4 regions of the Paenibacillus cisolokensis genome follow, and region 3 is predicted to be linked to each of the others. Evidence: riboswitches for the same ligand, from Rfam matches in the RefSeq annotation. Region 3 holds a riboswitch; each other region holds the start of a gene.
What was found. Region 3 has a riboswitch for cyclic di-AMP ahead of ABEV74_RS17565 (TrkH family potassium uptake protein). Riboswitches for the same ligand answer to the same signal wherever they lie in the genome.
Positions count from the first base shown of each region.

Region 1: it holds a riboswitch for cyclic di-AMP, as region 3 does, so the genes downstream of both, ABEV74_RS13280 (Na-translocating system protein MpsC family protein) here and ABEV74_RS17565 (TrkH family potassium uptake protein) in region 3, are expected to answer to the same signal.
Region 2: it holds a riboswitch for cyclic di-AMP, as region 3 does, so the genes downstream of both, ABEV74_RS04515 (KamA family radical SAM protein) here and ABEV74_RS17565 (TrkH family potassium uptake protein) in region 3, are expected to answer to the same signal.
Region 4: it holds a riboswitch for cyclic di-AMP, as region 3 does, so the genes downstream of both, ABEV74_RS21855 (C40 family peptidase) here and ABEV74_RS17565 (TrkH family potassium uptake protein) in region 3, are expected to answer to the same signal.

Region 1 covers NZ_JBCNFP010000075.1:59,791-63,071, reverse strand. Annotated here, with positions in the region: gene ABEV74_RS13290 (MarR family winged helix-turn-helix transcriptional regulator) at 102-557, shown strand; gene ABEV74_RS13285 (YitT family protein) at 650-1,516, shown strand; gene ABEV74_RS13280 (Na-translocating system protein MpsC family protein) at 1,532-1,888, opposite strand; cyclic di-AMP (ydaO/yuaA leader) riboswitch at 2,028-2,196, opposite strand; partial or broken gene ABEV74_RS13275 (glyoxalase superfamily protein) at 2,323-2,427, opposite strand; gene ABEV74_RS13270 (putative signal transducing protein) at 2,589-2,858, shown strand; gene ABEV74_RS13265 (DMT family transporter) at 2,963-3,281, opposite strand, start outside.
Region 2 covers NZ_JBCNFP010000023.1:52,693-55,973, reverse strand. Annotated here, with positions in the region: gene ABEV74_RS04520 (J domain-containing protein) at 205-1,182, opposite strand; cyclic di-AMP (ydaO/yuaA leader) riboswitch at 1,380-1,526, shown strand; gene ABEV74_RS04515 (KamA family radical SAM protein) at 1,644-2,846, shown strand; gene ABEV74_RS04510 (GntR family transcriptional regulator) at 3,104-3,281, shown strand, end outside.
Region 3 covers NZ_JBCNFP010000105.1:31,890-35,170, reverse strand. Annotated here, with positions in the region: gene ABEV74_RS17570 (potassium channel family protein) at 1-253, opposite strand, end outside; gene ABEV74_RS17565 (TrkH family potassium uptake protein) at 270-1,613, opposite strand; cyclic di-AMP (ydaO/yuaA leader) riboswitch at 1,699-1,893, opposite strand; gene ABEV74_RS17560 (CPBP family intramembrane glutamic endopeptidase) at 2,159-3,281, shown strand, end outside.
Region 4 covers NZ_JBCNFP010000159.1:6,145-9,425, reverse strand. Annotated here, with positions in the region: gene ABEV74_RS21865 (Gfo/Idh/MocA family protein) at 1-1,087, shown strand, start outside; gene ABEV74_RS21860 (hypothetical protein) at 1,186-1,365, shown strand; cyclic di-AMP (ydaO/yuaA leader) riboswitch at 1,369-1,596, shown strand; gene ABEV74_RS21855 (C40 family peptidase) at 1,600-2,076, shown strand; gene ABEV74_RS21850 (bifunctional 3-deoxy-7-phosphoheptulonate synthase/chorismate mutase) at 2,166-3,275, opposite strand.

The DNA of each region.
Region 1 (3,281 bases), on a different contig from region 3:
GGATCCCTTCCTTGACAAGCGCTGTCTCTCCTTTTTATAATTAGGTTGCCTAATAAATTGGTTCGGAAATGTTTTAGCACCGAAATAAAGGGGGGGTACATATGAGCGACAGCAAAATCGGCAACAAAATCGTGAAGCAGCTGCTGCAGTCGTTGACGCAATTTAACCGCACGCAGTGGCACCGTTCGCTCCCCGGCTTCAAGCCCAGCGAAATTATGCTGATTCTGGCGATCGGCGAAGGGGCAGAGCATGGAGGACCCGGGTTGAAAGTATCCGAGATCAGCCATATGCTGCGGGTCACTTCGCCGACCGTTACCCAGCTGCTGAAGGAGCTCGAAAGCAAGCGTCTCATCGAACGCTCATCCGACCCGGCCGACAGAAGGGTTGTCCGCATTCGGTTGACGAAGGAAGGCATGCAGATTGCGAATAAAGCGAAACGCAAGCTTCTCCATTCGCTCGAAGGGCTTGTCGAATTTTTAGGAGAGGAGGATAGCAGACGGTTGGCGCAGCTTCTTGACAAAGCGTTTCTCTATTTTGACAAAGGACAGGATCAGTAAGCCAGATAGTCGGCAAAGAAGCAAAGCGAACCTGCACGATTGTATGTAACGGGGTCGCATGACCGGAAATCAAGAAAGAAGGAGGAAATCGGATGGCCAGAACGCACAAGAAATTAACCTTTACCGATTATGTTTTAAAATTCGTGTTCATAACGCTCGGCGCAGTCTTGATGGCGGTAGCGCTGGAGTTGTTCCTCGTTCCGAATCATATTATTGACGGGGGCATCGCCGGGGTATCGATCATCTTGTCCAAGCTGACGGACCTGCCGCTGGGCGTATATTTGTTCTTTATCAACCTGCCGTTTTTGCTCCTCGGTTTCAAGCAAATCGGGCGGACGTTCGCATTCTCCACGTTGTACGGCATCGGCATCATGTCGCTGACGACCGTGCTGCTTCACCATACGGAGCCGTTCACCGAGGATCATCTGCTGGCCGTCTTGTTCGGCGGGGTCATTCTCGGCGTCGGCGTCGGATTGACGATCCGGTTCGGCGGTTCGCTCGACGGAGCCGAAATCGTGGCGATTCTGATGGCCAAGAAAACCCGGATGCCGGTCGGTCAGCTGATCATGATCATTAACGTCGTTATTTTCATTATTGCCGGGTTCGTGTTCGGATGGGATTCGGCGATGTATTCGATCTTTACTTACTATATCGCGTTCAAATTGATCGATATCGTCGTCGAAGGATTGAACGAGTCCAAGTCGGTTACCATAATTTCAAGCGAATACGAGGAAATTTCTCAGGCGATCATCGACCGCCTCGGCCGCAGCACCACATTCATACAAGCAAGAGGGGGATACAGCAAAGAAGATACGCAAATGATCTATTGCGTCGTTACCCGCCTCGAAGTGGCCAAGCTGAAAGCGATCGTGCAGGATATCGACAGCAAGGCCTTCATCGCTATCGAGCATGTCGCCGACGTTATGGGCGGCAACTTCCAGAAAAGCGCGATCCACTGAGGCAGCCGCCGGTTCTCAATCGCTGATCAGCGCGCTTTCCAGATCGCGGTCAAAATGCACCAGCTCCATCATGCCGCCCGTATCGATGGCGATATCCGATTGGATGGATGTTACGGTGCATCCGGTCAGTTCCTCAAGCTGCTCTTTCAGCCGGAGCTGGAACGGATAGCGCACCGTCCCGTCCCGCCGCGAGCATGAAGTTGCCGTCTCGCCGACGGCCAGCGCCCTGCTCGCGGCAGGTCTGTGATCGGCAATGATGACTAGATGATTGCGGATAATACGGGCGTCGACGCCTTCCGGCACAAAGCCCGACCGTTCCCGTATGCAGCGACGGTACAACTCTTCGATTCTGGCGCTCAGTCTGTCCAGCATCTTCAACTCCTCCTTCTGTTCGGCATTCGGCACGATATCCCCCTTGTCCGTACGACGACAAAAAACCCGAGGCAGAGAAACTCTGCGCACGGGCTTATCGTCAATCGGCAAATGAGCCGGTCGCTACTAAGCGCGATCGCGGTTCTCTCAATCGGCTTACGAGGTTAGCTGTCGGATTCGGGCTTGAGAGTGCCCTACCTTCCGCGCTGCGCGCAGGAAGGATTCACCCCGGGAAACCGCCGCGGCGACGCGGACGGATTCGATGGTTCCCCCGTTTCCCTGTTCAGGGAATTCAGCATATGCAGTTGTATGAAAATTCAGAAAAGTAAGGGTGCCCCTGATTATAACCGATTTCATCGAAAATATCAAATCGGCGGACACCAACCGCATAATCCATTATATGCCGAAACGACAGCAAACGTGACAAACAAGCATTAACCTGCCTTTTCCAACCGCTCGTAAAATATAATCCGGTTGCCGGAAGGATCGATAACCGTCACTTCCCGCGAATGCCAGGGCGCAGTTTCGATCCCGGGACGCGCATAGCGCCAAAACGTTCTTTATTTTCACGATGCTTTAGGAGAGTCGAACGAGCTGACCGGTAACTTTCCTGTCATGTTTTCCGGGGCAAGCCGAATAGAATGTGGCGAGAGCAAAAACAGTCCGTTATCCATTCTGTTCAAGGTGGTGTAGGGTTCGCATGCTCGTATTGTGGATTATTGTAGCCGTTGTCGTCATCGGCCTGATCGTCTGGCTTATCGCCAGAACAAGCGGAGGTTGGGTATCCATTCGCACCGAGACAGGCGCAAGGACCGAGAAGCTGTACAGCCTGCAGGCTCACCTGAAAGAAAGCGGCATCAAAACCCGGATTTCCGGCGAAGGGCAGCAACTGATGCAGCTCCATGTTCCGAAGAAATCGGCGGAACAGGCCAAATCGCTGATTGAAGAGTTCGAAGCGCAGTTGAAATAATGTACGCCTCCGCCATCGCCTCATTCAAGCGTCCCGCCGGATGCCGGCGGGACGCTGCTCTCTTTATGCAATGCGGGCAAAGTCGCCCCTTCTCGTCGATCAGCTTAATCGGCTCCTACCATCCTGAGCCCGATGACGCCTCCTATAATCATGGCGATAAACAGCACCTTGCGCCAATCCTTCGACTCCTTGAACAGCACCATACCGAGCAGCACGCTGCCGGCGGCGCCAATGCCGGTCCATACGCCATATGCCGTACTGATCGGAATGTCGACCATCGCCTTGGACAGCAGAGAGAAGCTGAGCCCGCCGAAAATGATCGTGCCGACCGTCCCCTTCCATTTGGTAAACCCGTCGGACAGCTTCAAGAACGTCACCATCCCGACTTCCCCCAAACCGGATAAAAATAAAATGAACCAAGCC
Region 2 (3,281 bases), on a different contig from region 3:
ATCAGCCCGCTGGCATAGCCATCTTGGGCTACCACCGGTGACATCGCGGCCCGCTGGAGCGGCCCAACAGCAACATTGTCGCGGCGGCCACTCTTCCGCCTCAATGTCCGGTGGCGGACAAGACAGACCGCTATAAGACAAAAAAAGAAGGGGCGATCCCTAGGTCATTCAAGACCTTTTGAGACAGCCCCTGTGGAAATTCAATTATGACGACGTACCTTCTGGCTTCGTACCTTCTGGCTTCGTACCTTCTGGCTTCGTACCTTCCGGCTTCGCACCTTCCAGCATGCGCTGAATAAAGAGCAGCGCCTTGTCCGGATGCTTGGCGTCGGCGCGAATGGCGGCTATCATCTCTTTGGAGACGACCGGTATACTTTTGACGAGCGGACTGCCGCTAATATCGATGCCGTAAATATGATCGGTGGTGTCTTCCGAGGAGCGCGTTTTGAGCGCCGCCGCTTCCGAAGGGAGCAGCGGTTTCAACGTTTGCTCGTAGGCTTCGTCCAAAGGCTGGAACAGCTGCTGCCTCGCCAGCTTGGTGAAACTGTTCCGGTCGAGAATATAAACGTCGCTTTTTTCCGTCATCAGCATGACAACCGCCTTCTGCGTCGCGGCGATGTCGAACTCGTTTTTCGGATCGGACGGATCGTAGGTAATCTGCGCGCCGATCCGCTTCCATTCCGGAAAGAAGGAGAGCAGGGCCGCTTCCAGTTCCTCCGTATCCTGATTCTGATTGTTCAAGTAAAAATCCCCGTGAAACATGACCGATACGTCGATCGGCGGCTTCTTCGCTTCTTCCGCTTTTTGCGCCTGCCGCTCCAGGTAGCTGTTGACCGCAAATCCGATCAGAATGACGGCGACCAAAGCCCCGAGCAGGTGGAACTTGTAGTAATGGAAGAAATGGTCCAATTTTTCCGCCGTGCCGGCCATCTTTTTATATTTTCCATATTGAGATTGTTTGAATTGCTCCTGCGCTTTCCGTTCGTCATATTCGATAATGAACTTGTAAGCCCGGTTAACTGCTTCGAAATCGACGGCGTTGCCGCCGGCCTCTTCATGGTCGCGGCGGGCTCCTTGGGCGCGCGCCTGCCGCATGAGCAGGTAGTAGCGTTTCTCCACTTCTTCCTTGGTCGCGTTTTCAGGCAGGCCGAGAGTAGCGTACGCTTGCTTCAGGTCCTCCAATGCTGTCACCTCTTTGTTAAAACTGTCCGGATCTACGTATCCATGAATCCGTTTTCGCCCCGCAACAGGGCGTGTTCTTGGCTGTCATTCGGCGGTGCAAATCTAACTACTAACATTCTATACTCTCTATTACGGCGATACAAGCGAACGGATTCGCAACTGATTTGAGTTTGACAATTCTGAATTATTCAAATATTATAAGTAATAAGCTTAATTTCCGGTTATGGACCGGAAAGCGGGGGAACCAAGTCTTCCGGGGCGAATCGTGCCGCTTCATGCGGCCGTAGGGAACCATCTATCCCGAGCCCGTCAGCTAACCTCGTCAGCTTTGGATGGGTCGAATAATGTATTGGTGCGTATTTGACCCTTTACAGGGTCTTTTTGTTTGAGGAGACCCGTACACACATGCTGTGTAAGGGTCTTTTTTCATTCAAATGAAACAAGAGGAGGGAGAACGAACGATGGCTCAACCGAAGTATATTACCGACATCGATAAATTGACGAACATCCCGGCGGAAGAAAGAGCGAAACTGAAGCGCATTACGGACAAATTTGTTTTTCGGGTCAACGATTACTATCTGGGTCTGATCGACTGGAACGATCCTCACGATCCGATTCGCAAACTTGTCATTCCGAATGAAGGGGAACTGCTGGAATACGGCCGCTGGGATGCGTCAGACGAGGACACCAACTATGTCGTCCCGGGGTGTCAGCACAAGTACAAAACGACCGCGCTGCTCATCGTATCCGAAGTATGCGGCGCTTACTGCCGGTACTGCTTCCGCAAACGGCTGTTCCGCAACGACGTGAAGGAGGCCGTCACCGACGTCGAACCGGGCCTCGCCTATATTTCCGCCCATCCGGAAATCAACAATGTCCTGTTGACCGGGGGAGACAGCCTGATTCTGGGAACGCCGAAGCTGCGGTCGATATTGTTGCGGCTGCGCGATATCGATCATGTGAAAATCATACGGCTCGGCTCCAAAATTCCCGTGTTCAATCCGATGCGGATCTACGAGGACGAAGCGCTGCTCGCGACGATCCGGGAAGTGTCGAGTTCGGACAAAAGAGTGTATGTCATGACGCATGTCAACCATCCGCGCGAAATAACCGAGGAAGCGGTCCGGGCTTTTGCCGCCTTGCACGACGCAGGCGCAGTCGTCGTCAATCAGACGCCGATCCTGAAAGGGATCAACGACGATCCCGAGGTGCTGGGAGAGCTGCTGGATCGATTGTCCTGGGCCGGCGTAACGCCCTATTACTTTTTCGTGAACCGGCCTGTTGCCGGAAACCGCGATTTTGTTCTCCCTCTGGCCGAGGTATACAGCATCGTAGAGAAGGCGAAAGCGAGAACCTCCGGACTCGGCAAACGGGTGCGTCTGTCGATGAGTCATACATCGGGGAAAATCGAAATATTGGCTATCGAAGGAGGAAAGGCTTATTTGAAGTATCATCAATCGCGGGATAACCGTTACGGCCGTTTCATGGTTTTGGACTGTCCCGATGACGCGGCATGGTTCGACGATTTGCCCGGCAACGAAAAGTATTGGCGCAAACCGATTAAAAAAACGGATCGTGTCGTCTCCGTGAACGAATTGCCCGATATGCCGCTCAAAACGTTCAAAAGAGGTTCCGCATCGCGTCAATGGTATGCACGCCGATAAATTTATCGCCGCCATAATGCTTTGCTTATAATCGATGAGAGGCTCCTTCGGATCGGAAATCCGGGGGAGTTTTTATTTTTCGGTCATATAACGGGCGGCCGGAATGCCAAACGTTTTCGAAACCGAAAGGCAGCCAATTCTTGAGCGACGTTCGTTTTTGCGGTATGATATTCTTGTATACAAGAATGCAAGTGCTTGAAGCGCTTAAAAAGAAGAGGCTGGCTGGCAAAATACATCGCGCAGGAGGTGACAGATTCGTGCTGAAGCTTACGCCGCTGCCGCAGCGCCCCGTCCGCAAATCGCTGGGCGACCAGGTGTACGAGACGATTCGCGCCGGCATCGTTTCGCTGCAGCTTGAACCGGGAACGATGATTTACGAGAACGAAGTGGCCGAATTGCTGCAGGTCAGCCGCACACCCGTCCGGGAAGCGATCC
Region 3 (3,281 bases):
TCATAATATTGGCCTGGATGTCGTTCCCGATCGCGACGACCGCGCAGTCAAAGTTGCGGACGCCGAGCGAGCGGAGCACATCTTCATCCGTGGAATCGGCGACAACGGCATGGGTCAGCACGTCGCTCATCTCCTCGACCGCCTCTTCATCCTTGTCGATGCCGAGCACCTCGTATCCCAGCTCCACGAGCTCCCGCCCGAGGCTGGAGCCGAAGCGCCCCAGTCCGATAATGACGAATTGATTCATTTTCATCGTAACGTCCATTCTCCTATCCGATCGTAATTTTCCCTTCCGGATGCCGGAACGGTTCCTTGTCGGTGCGCGTTCCGAGCGCGTAAGCGAGCGTCAGCGGCCCGAGACGTCCGGCGAACATCGTAAGCGAGATGATCGCTTTCCCGATGTCGGTCAGCTCGGGCGTCAGCCCGACGGACAATCCGACCGTTCCGAACGCCGACGTCGCTTCGAATAAAATGGCGAGAAACGGCTGGTCTTCCGTTGCCGTCAAAATCATCGTGACGCCGATGACGAGCGCGAGCGACAGCATCGTAATGGCAAGCGCCTTAAAGACCCGTTCCTGGCCCAGCCGATAACGAAAGATAACGATGTCTTCGCGTCCGCGAATCATGGCGATAACGGCATACACCAGCGTCGCGAACGTCGTCGTCTTGATGCCGCCCCCGGTCGATCCGGGCGATGCGCCGATAAACATCAGAATAATGATAAAAAATAGCGTCGCCTGTCTCAGTTCTCCGATCGGCAGCGTGTTGGCTCCGGCCGTCCGGGGGGTGACCGACTGGAAGAACGAAGCCAGCGCTTTGCCGCCCCAGCCAAGCTGCCCGAGCGTATTCGGATTCGTAAACTCGAACAGGAAAATGACCGCGGCGCCGACCGCGATAAGCAATCCCGTCGTCGTCAGCACAACTTTGGAATGCAGCGACAACCGCTTGCTCCGGCGGTATTCCATCACATCCGCCAGAACGGCAAAGCCCGCCCCGCCAAGGATAATGAGCAGCATCGAAACGATATTGACCGCCGGGTCCGCCGCGTAGGACGTCAGGCTGTTGAATCCGCCCATCAGGTCGAAGCCGGCATTGTTGAACAGCGACACAGCGTGGAAAACGCCGTAATATGCGGCTTGGCCGGGCGGCATCTCGAACAGAAAACGGATCGTGAACAAGACCGCCCCCGCCAGTTCGATCGTAACCGTATAAAGCACGACTTTCCGGATAAGCCGCACGATGCCTTCCGTCGTCGCCTGGTTCATCGCTTCCTGCAAGATGAGCCGTTCGCGGAACGATATCCGCTTGCGCAGAATGAGCGCGAAAAGCGTTGCCATCGTCATGAAACCGAGTCCGCCGATTTGAATCAAACCCAATATGACGATCTGCCCGAATGGCGTAAAGAACGTGCCGGTATCGACGACGACGAGCCCGGTTACGCATGTTGCGGAAGTGGCCGTAAAAAACGCGTCGATCAGACGCAGCCGCTGCTCCCCCTCGACAGCGATCGGCAGCGACAGCAGAACGGTCCCGAGCAGAATGATCAGCGCAAAGCCGCATACGAGGACGCGGGGAGGCGACCCGTTCCACAAGCTCATTCGTTGTTTGCCCATATAAACGCTCCTTTCCACCGCTGCAGCCCGTTCCGGCTTTTTTGTGCAACAAAAAAAGCACTGGAAACCCAATGCTGTCAGCGATGAGTCCTAGTCCGTCAGCCTGCGAGGTTAGCTGTCGGGTTCGGGCCGGACAGGCGGCCCTATTCGAATGACGGCAAACGTCTCGAAATTCACCCCAAGTTGCGGCTGAGCCGGCGCCCGGATACGAGCGGCGCGTCAGCGGCAACAATACGTATGGTTCCCCCGTTTTCACTTGGAAATTCGGCTGTTCTATTCGGTTTATCGCTCCGCGGCAGGAGCTCGAATCCGATTATAATCGCTTTCCCGTTACCGTTACAAATCGCTCCATTCCGAAATTGCAGCCGTTTTTGATACAAAAACCGAAATGGCGCCGGCATAATGGGCTGTTTCGGCATAGATTTGAAACAAAAGCTCGTCAACGCGGCGACTGTCTGCGGATTGCGTTGGTACAATTAGGGAAGCTTATGATAAAGTACTTGTATGCGGTTTATTTCGGAAAAAACGCGACAGGAGGCGGACATATGAACGAAATTCGGCATCAGGCGGAATGGAGGCGCTGGGCCTGGCTGGGGGCGGCGGGCGCGCTGCTGTTTGTCCTGTTTCAGGTGCTGCCCGCCACATCGGATTCCTCCTTCCGCGATCAGACGGAACCGGTCATCGCGAAGCGCGAGGCCGAACGGCAAGCCTCCGATTTTGCTTCCCGGCATTTCGGCACAGCTCCCCTTTCGGCCCACGCCGTGCACCAGTCCGACCGGCTCATGTACGGATACTTGATGAAAGAAAAGCTGTACGAACCTTTCAGGCACGATTACGAAGCCCGTTTTCCGACCGACACTTATCAGGCGACGCTGCGCCTGCCGGACAAGAAAACGCTGTTCGTCCACGTACATATGACATCCGGCGAAATCGTCGGCTGGCGGCTGTTCAACGATTCGCTGGCAGAGGAAACGGCAGCACTCGAGGAATCGAAGACATTGGACATGGCGAGAGCTTTCGCCGAAACGCGGGGCTTCCGGGCCGAAGAACTGCGGGAGGGGTACGTCAACCGGGCGGGAGAAGCGGTATTGGAGCCCCAAGGCTACCGGATCGGCGAGGCGCGGCTGCGTCTTGTGATCGGAATCGGAACGTCGGACGAAGGCCAGCCGGTCGTCACGAAATATAAAGCGGTGTTCGAGGTTCCCGAACGTTACCAGGCGTACGTCGCCGGGCAGGATCGGCTGGCCTCCCGGTTGACGCTGTTCGGCAACCTGCTAATCAGCGGGGTCATGGCGATTGTGGCTGCCGTCATCGCCGTCCTGTACCGGAAGCGCATCTCGTTTGGAAGGGGTGTCGTGCTGACACTGCTGTTTCTGGCATGTTATCTTGTCAACCAGTTCAATATGGCGGACGGCATGCGCGCCAGCTTCGGCGAGGACCCGCGGGCAGAGCTTCTCTATACGGGGGGGATGGCGCTGACCGTCGTGCTGACTGTGCTGCTCGGCTTCGCCGTCTACTTCTCGCTCGTTGCCGGCGACGGCTTGTGGCGGGCGCAAGGCTGCGGCCTGTGGCCGAAATTCGGCGAAGCCGGCTTCGGCGCCCATGTGTGGCAGAGCATGAAGATGTCCTATCTGTTCGCCCTGATCCTGCTCGGCGCGCAGACGGTCA
Region 4 (3,281 bases), on a different contig from region 3:
TCGATTGCTGAAAGTTGCCATTGTCGGCTGCGGGGGCATTGCCAACGGCAAGCATATGCCGGCTCTGAGCAAGAACAAGCATGTGGAAATGGTCGCGTTTTGTGATATCGTCGAGGAGCGCGCGCTGGAGGCGGCGGCCAAATACGGCGCCGAGGGCGCCAAAACGTATACGGACTACAAGGAGCTTCTGAAGGACGAAAGCATCGATGTCGTCCACGTATGCACGCCCAACGACTCGCACTCCTATATTACGATCGACGCCCTGGAGTCGGGCAAGCATGTCATGTGCGAGAAGCCGATGGCCAAGACGGCTGCGGAAGGCCGCGCGATGGTCGAGGCGGCGCGCCGCACCGGCAAGAAGCTGACGATCGGCTACAACAACCGGTTCCGCTCCGACAGCCAGTATTTGAAGAGCGTATGCGATTCGGGCGAGCTCGGCGAAATTTATTACGCCCGCGCTCATGCGATCCGGCGCCGCGCCGTCCCGACCTGGGGCGTTTTTCTCGATGAAGAGAAGCAGGGCGGCGGTCCGCTTATCGATATCGGCACGCACGCGCTCGATTTGACGCTGTGGATGATGGACAATTACAAGCCGGTGTCGGTGACAGGCTCCGTCTTCCACAAGCTCGGCAGCAAGAAAAACGCCGCCAACGCCTGGGGGCCTTGGGATCCGGACAAGTTTACCGTCGAAGATTCGGCCATGGGCTTCATCAAAATGGCGAATGGCGCGACGATCGTGCTGGAATCGAGCTGGGCGCTCAATACGCTGGACGTCGACGAGGCGAAATGTACGCTGTGCGGTACCGAAGGCGGAGCCGACATGAAAGGCGGCCTGCGCATCAACGGCGAGCAGAACAGCCGGCTGTTCGTCAAAGAAATCGACCTAAAGGCGGGCGGCGTCGCATTCTATGAGGGAAGCGGCCCGCAACGCGACATCGATCTGGAATGCGCGACGTGGATTGACGCGATTTTGAACGACAAGGAGCCGGTTGTGAAGCCCGAGCAGGCACTTGTCGTAACGGAAATTTTGGAGGCGATTTACGAATCGGCCCGCACCGGCAAAACGGTCTACTTTAACGAAGAATAAGCGGCGGGAAGATCCCGATCGTCGGGAAGAAGGCGCGCGGTACGGATTTAATTCCGTCAAGCGCGTCTTCTTTTTTTGCATCCGGGTTGGAAAGGAAGATGAAAGGGCAGGAAGAGAAAGTTGAAGGATTGGAAGAGAAATATGGAGGATTAGATGAGAAATATGGAGGATTAGATGAGAAAGATGAAGGATTGAAAGGAAAAGATGAAAGGATTCTAATGTTGCAAGAGGAGGTTTTTGGCGAATCGAATCGAATTTGTAACATAGCTTATCTATAAACATATAACAGCATGCCGAATTTTCGCGAGCGAAAAACGGGGGACCCATTTCGTCATACAAGCATAGTTTACCGCGTTGATATGATGAAGCGAAAACGGTGCGGCGCCGGCAATGCCGGGCGAGCCGTTTCCGCTTGGGGTGAACGAATCCGGCTGACAGTCAGCTGCGGATTCCAGGGAACCTTCAACCGAACCCACAGCTAACCTCGTAGGCAATTGAAGGGAGACTCGTTTTTGAAAAAGGTTTTATTGTCGATTGTAGGTGCGGTGATTTTGTTTGCTTCCAGTGCAGGCGCAGCTTCTGCCGGCGCGCCCAAACTGCTGAGCGCCGTCGATGAAGTCGTGGGCACTCCTTATCTGTACGGCGGCACGACCACGAAAGGCTTCGATTGTTCGGGATTTATTTTGCACATTTTCAAGCAGTACGACATCAAGCTGCCCCGAACGTCCAGAGAGCAGGCGAAAGTAGGCACGAAAGTAGACAAGAGCGATCTCCGGGTGGGAGATCTCGTGTTCTTCAACACAAGCGGCAAAGGCGTTTCCCATGCCGGCGTTTACGTGGGCAACGGCAAATTCGCGCATTCTTCAAGCAGCAAGGGCGTCACGATTACCAAGTTGTCCAGCTCCTACTATGCCAAGCGCTATGTTACCGCGCGCCGGGTAACGACGAAAGCGCAATATTCGAAAATGATCGGAGTCAAGCTCTCGTAACGATAAATGCGGTACAAGACGATAAATGCGGTACAAGCGGTCCGCGGGTGCGTATGCCCGGGGGCCGCTTGTTTGTTGTATTCATCTGTTTAAGCCGGATTTAACGTACCGATGCCGTTACGGGGAACCCGGAATAGCCCGGACGCAAGCAGCCGTTCATGGAAACGGCGAAATTCGGGAATATCGAATTGCTGGCCGGCGTCGGAAAGCGCCGCCTGCGGATTCGGATGAACCTCCACCATAATGCCGTCCGCCCCCGCCGCCAGCGCCGCCTTGGCGCAAGGCAGCATAATGTCTTTGCGGCCGGTCGAATGCGTGACGTCGACGAGCACAGGCAGATGGCTTTCCTGCTTCAAAATCGGGACCGCCGAAATATCGAGCGTATTGCGCGTCCATTTCTCGTATGTGCGAATGCCCCGTTCGATCAGCATAACCTGCGTATTGCCCCGCGAGACGATATATTCGGCCGCCAGCAAAAATTCCTCCAGCGTCGCCGCCAGCCCCCGCTTCAGCAGTACAGGCGTGCGGACGTCGCCGGCCGCCTTGAGCAGCTCGAAGTTTTGCATGTTGCGGGCTCCGATCTGGATGATATCGACATAGCGGGCGGCCGTTTCGATATCATGGGGCGTGACGATTTCGCTAATGGCGGCCAGTCCGAATTCATCGGCGACTTCGCGAAGCAGCTTTAGCCCTTCGAGGCCGAGCCCCTGAAAGTCGTAAGGCGACGTCCGCGGCTTGAAGGCGCCGCCCCGCATAATACGGACGCCCGCTTCCTTCAGGGCGGCGGCTGTTTCTCTTAGCTGCTCGTAACTTTCTACCGCGCACGGCCCGGCAACGAGCGTGGATGTTCCCCCGCCGATCGCGGCGCCGCGCACGCGGATGATTGTATCCGCTTCTTGCGTCTGGCGGCTGACGAGCAATCGTTTCCGGTTATCCGCAGCTTGCGGGTCGAAGCTGGCCGTGAAAATGTGATGGAACAGACGGCGGACCGCCGCCTGTCCAAGTGGGCCCGGATTGCGCGGAATCAGCTTCTCGAGCGTCTCCTGTTCCATGGCGGGATCGAACTTCGGCAAGCCCCGCTCCTGCCGGAGTTCTCCCAGCTTCACCGCGACGCTTGCCCGCCTCGACAACAGTGCGAGCAATTCCTCATCGATAGCGTCCAGTTCTTGATATAGCGATGATAATTCCGAATTTCTCATCGTTTT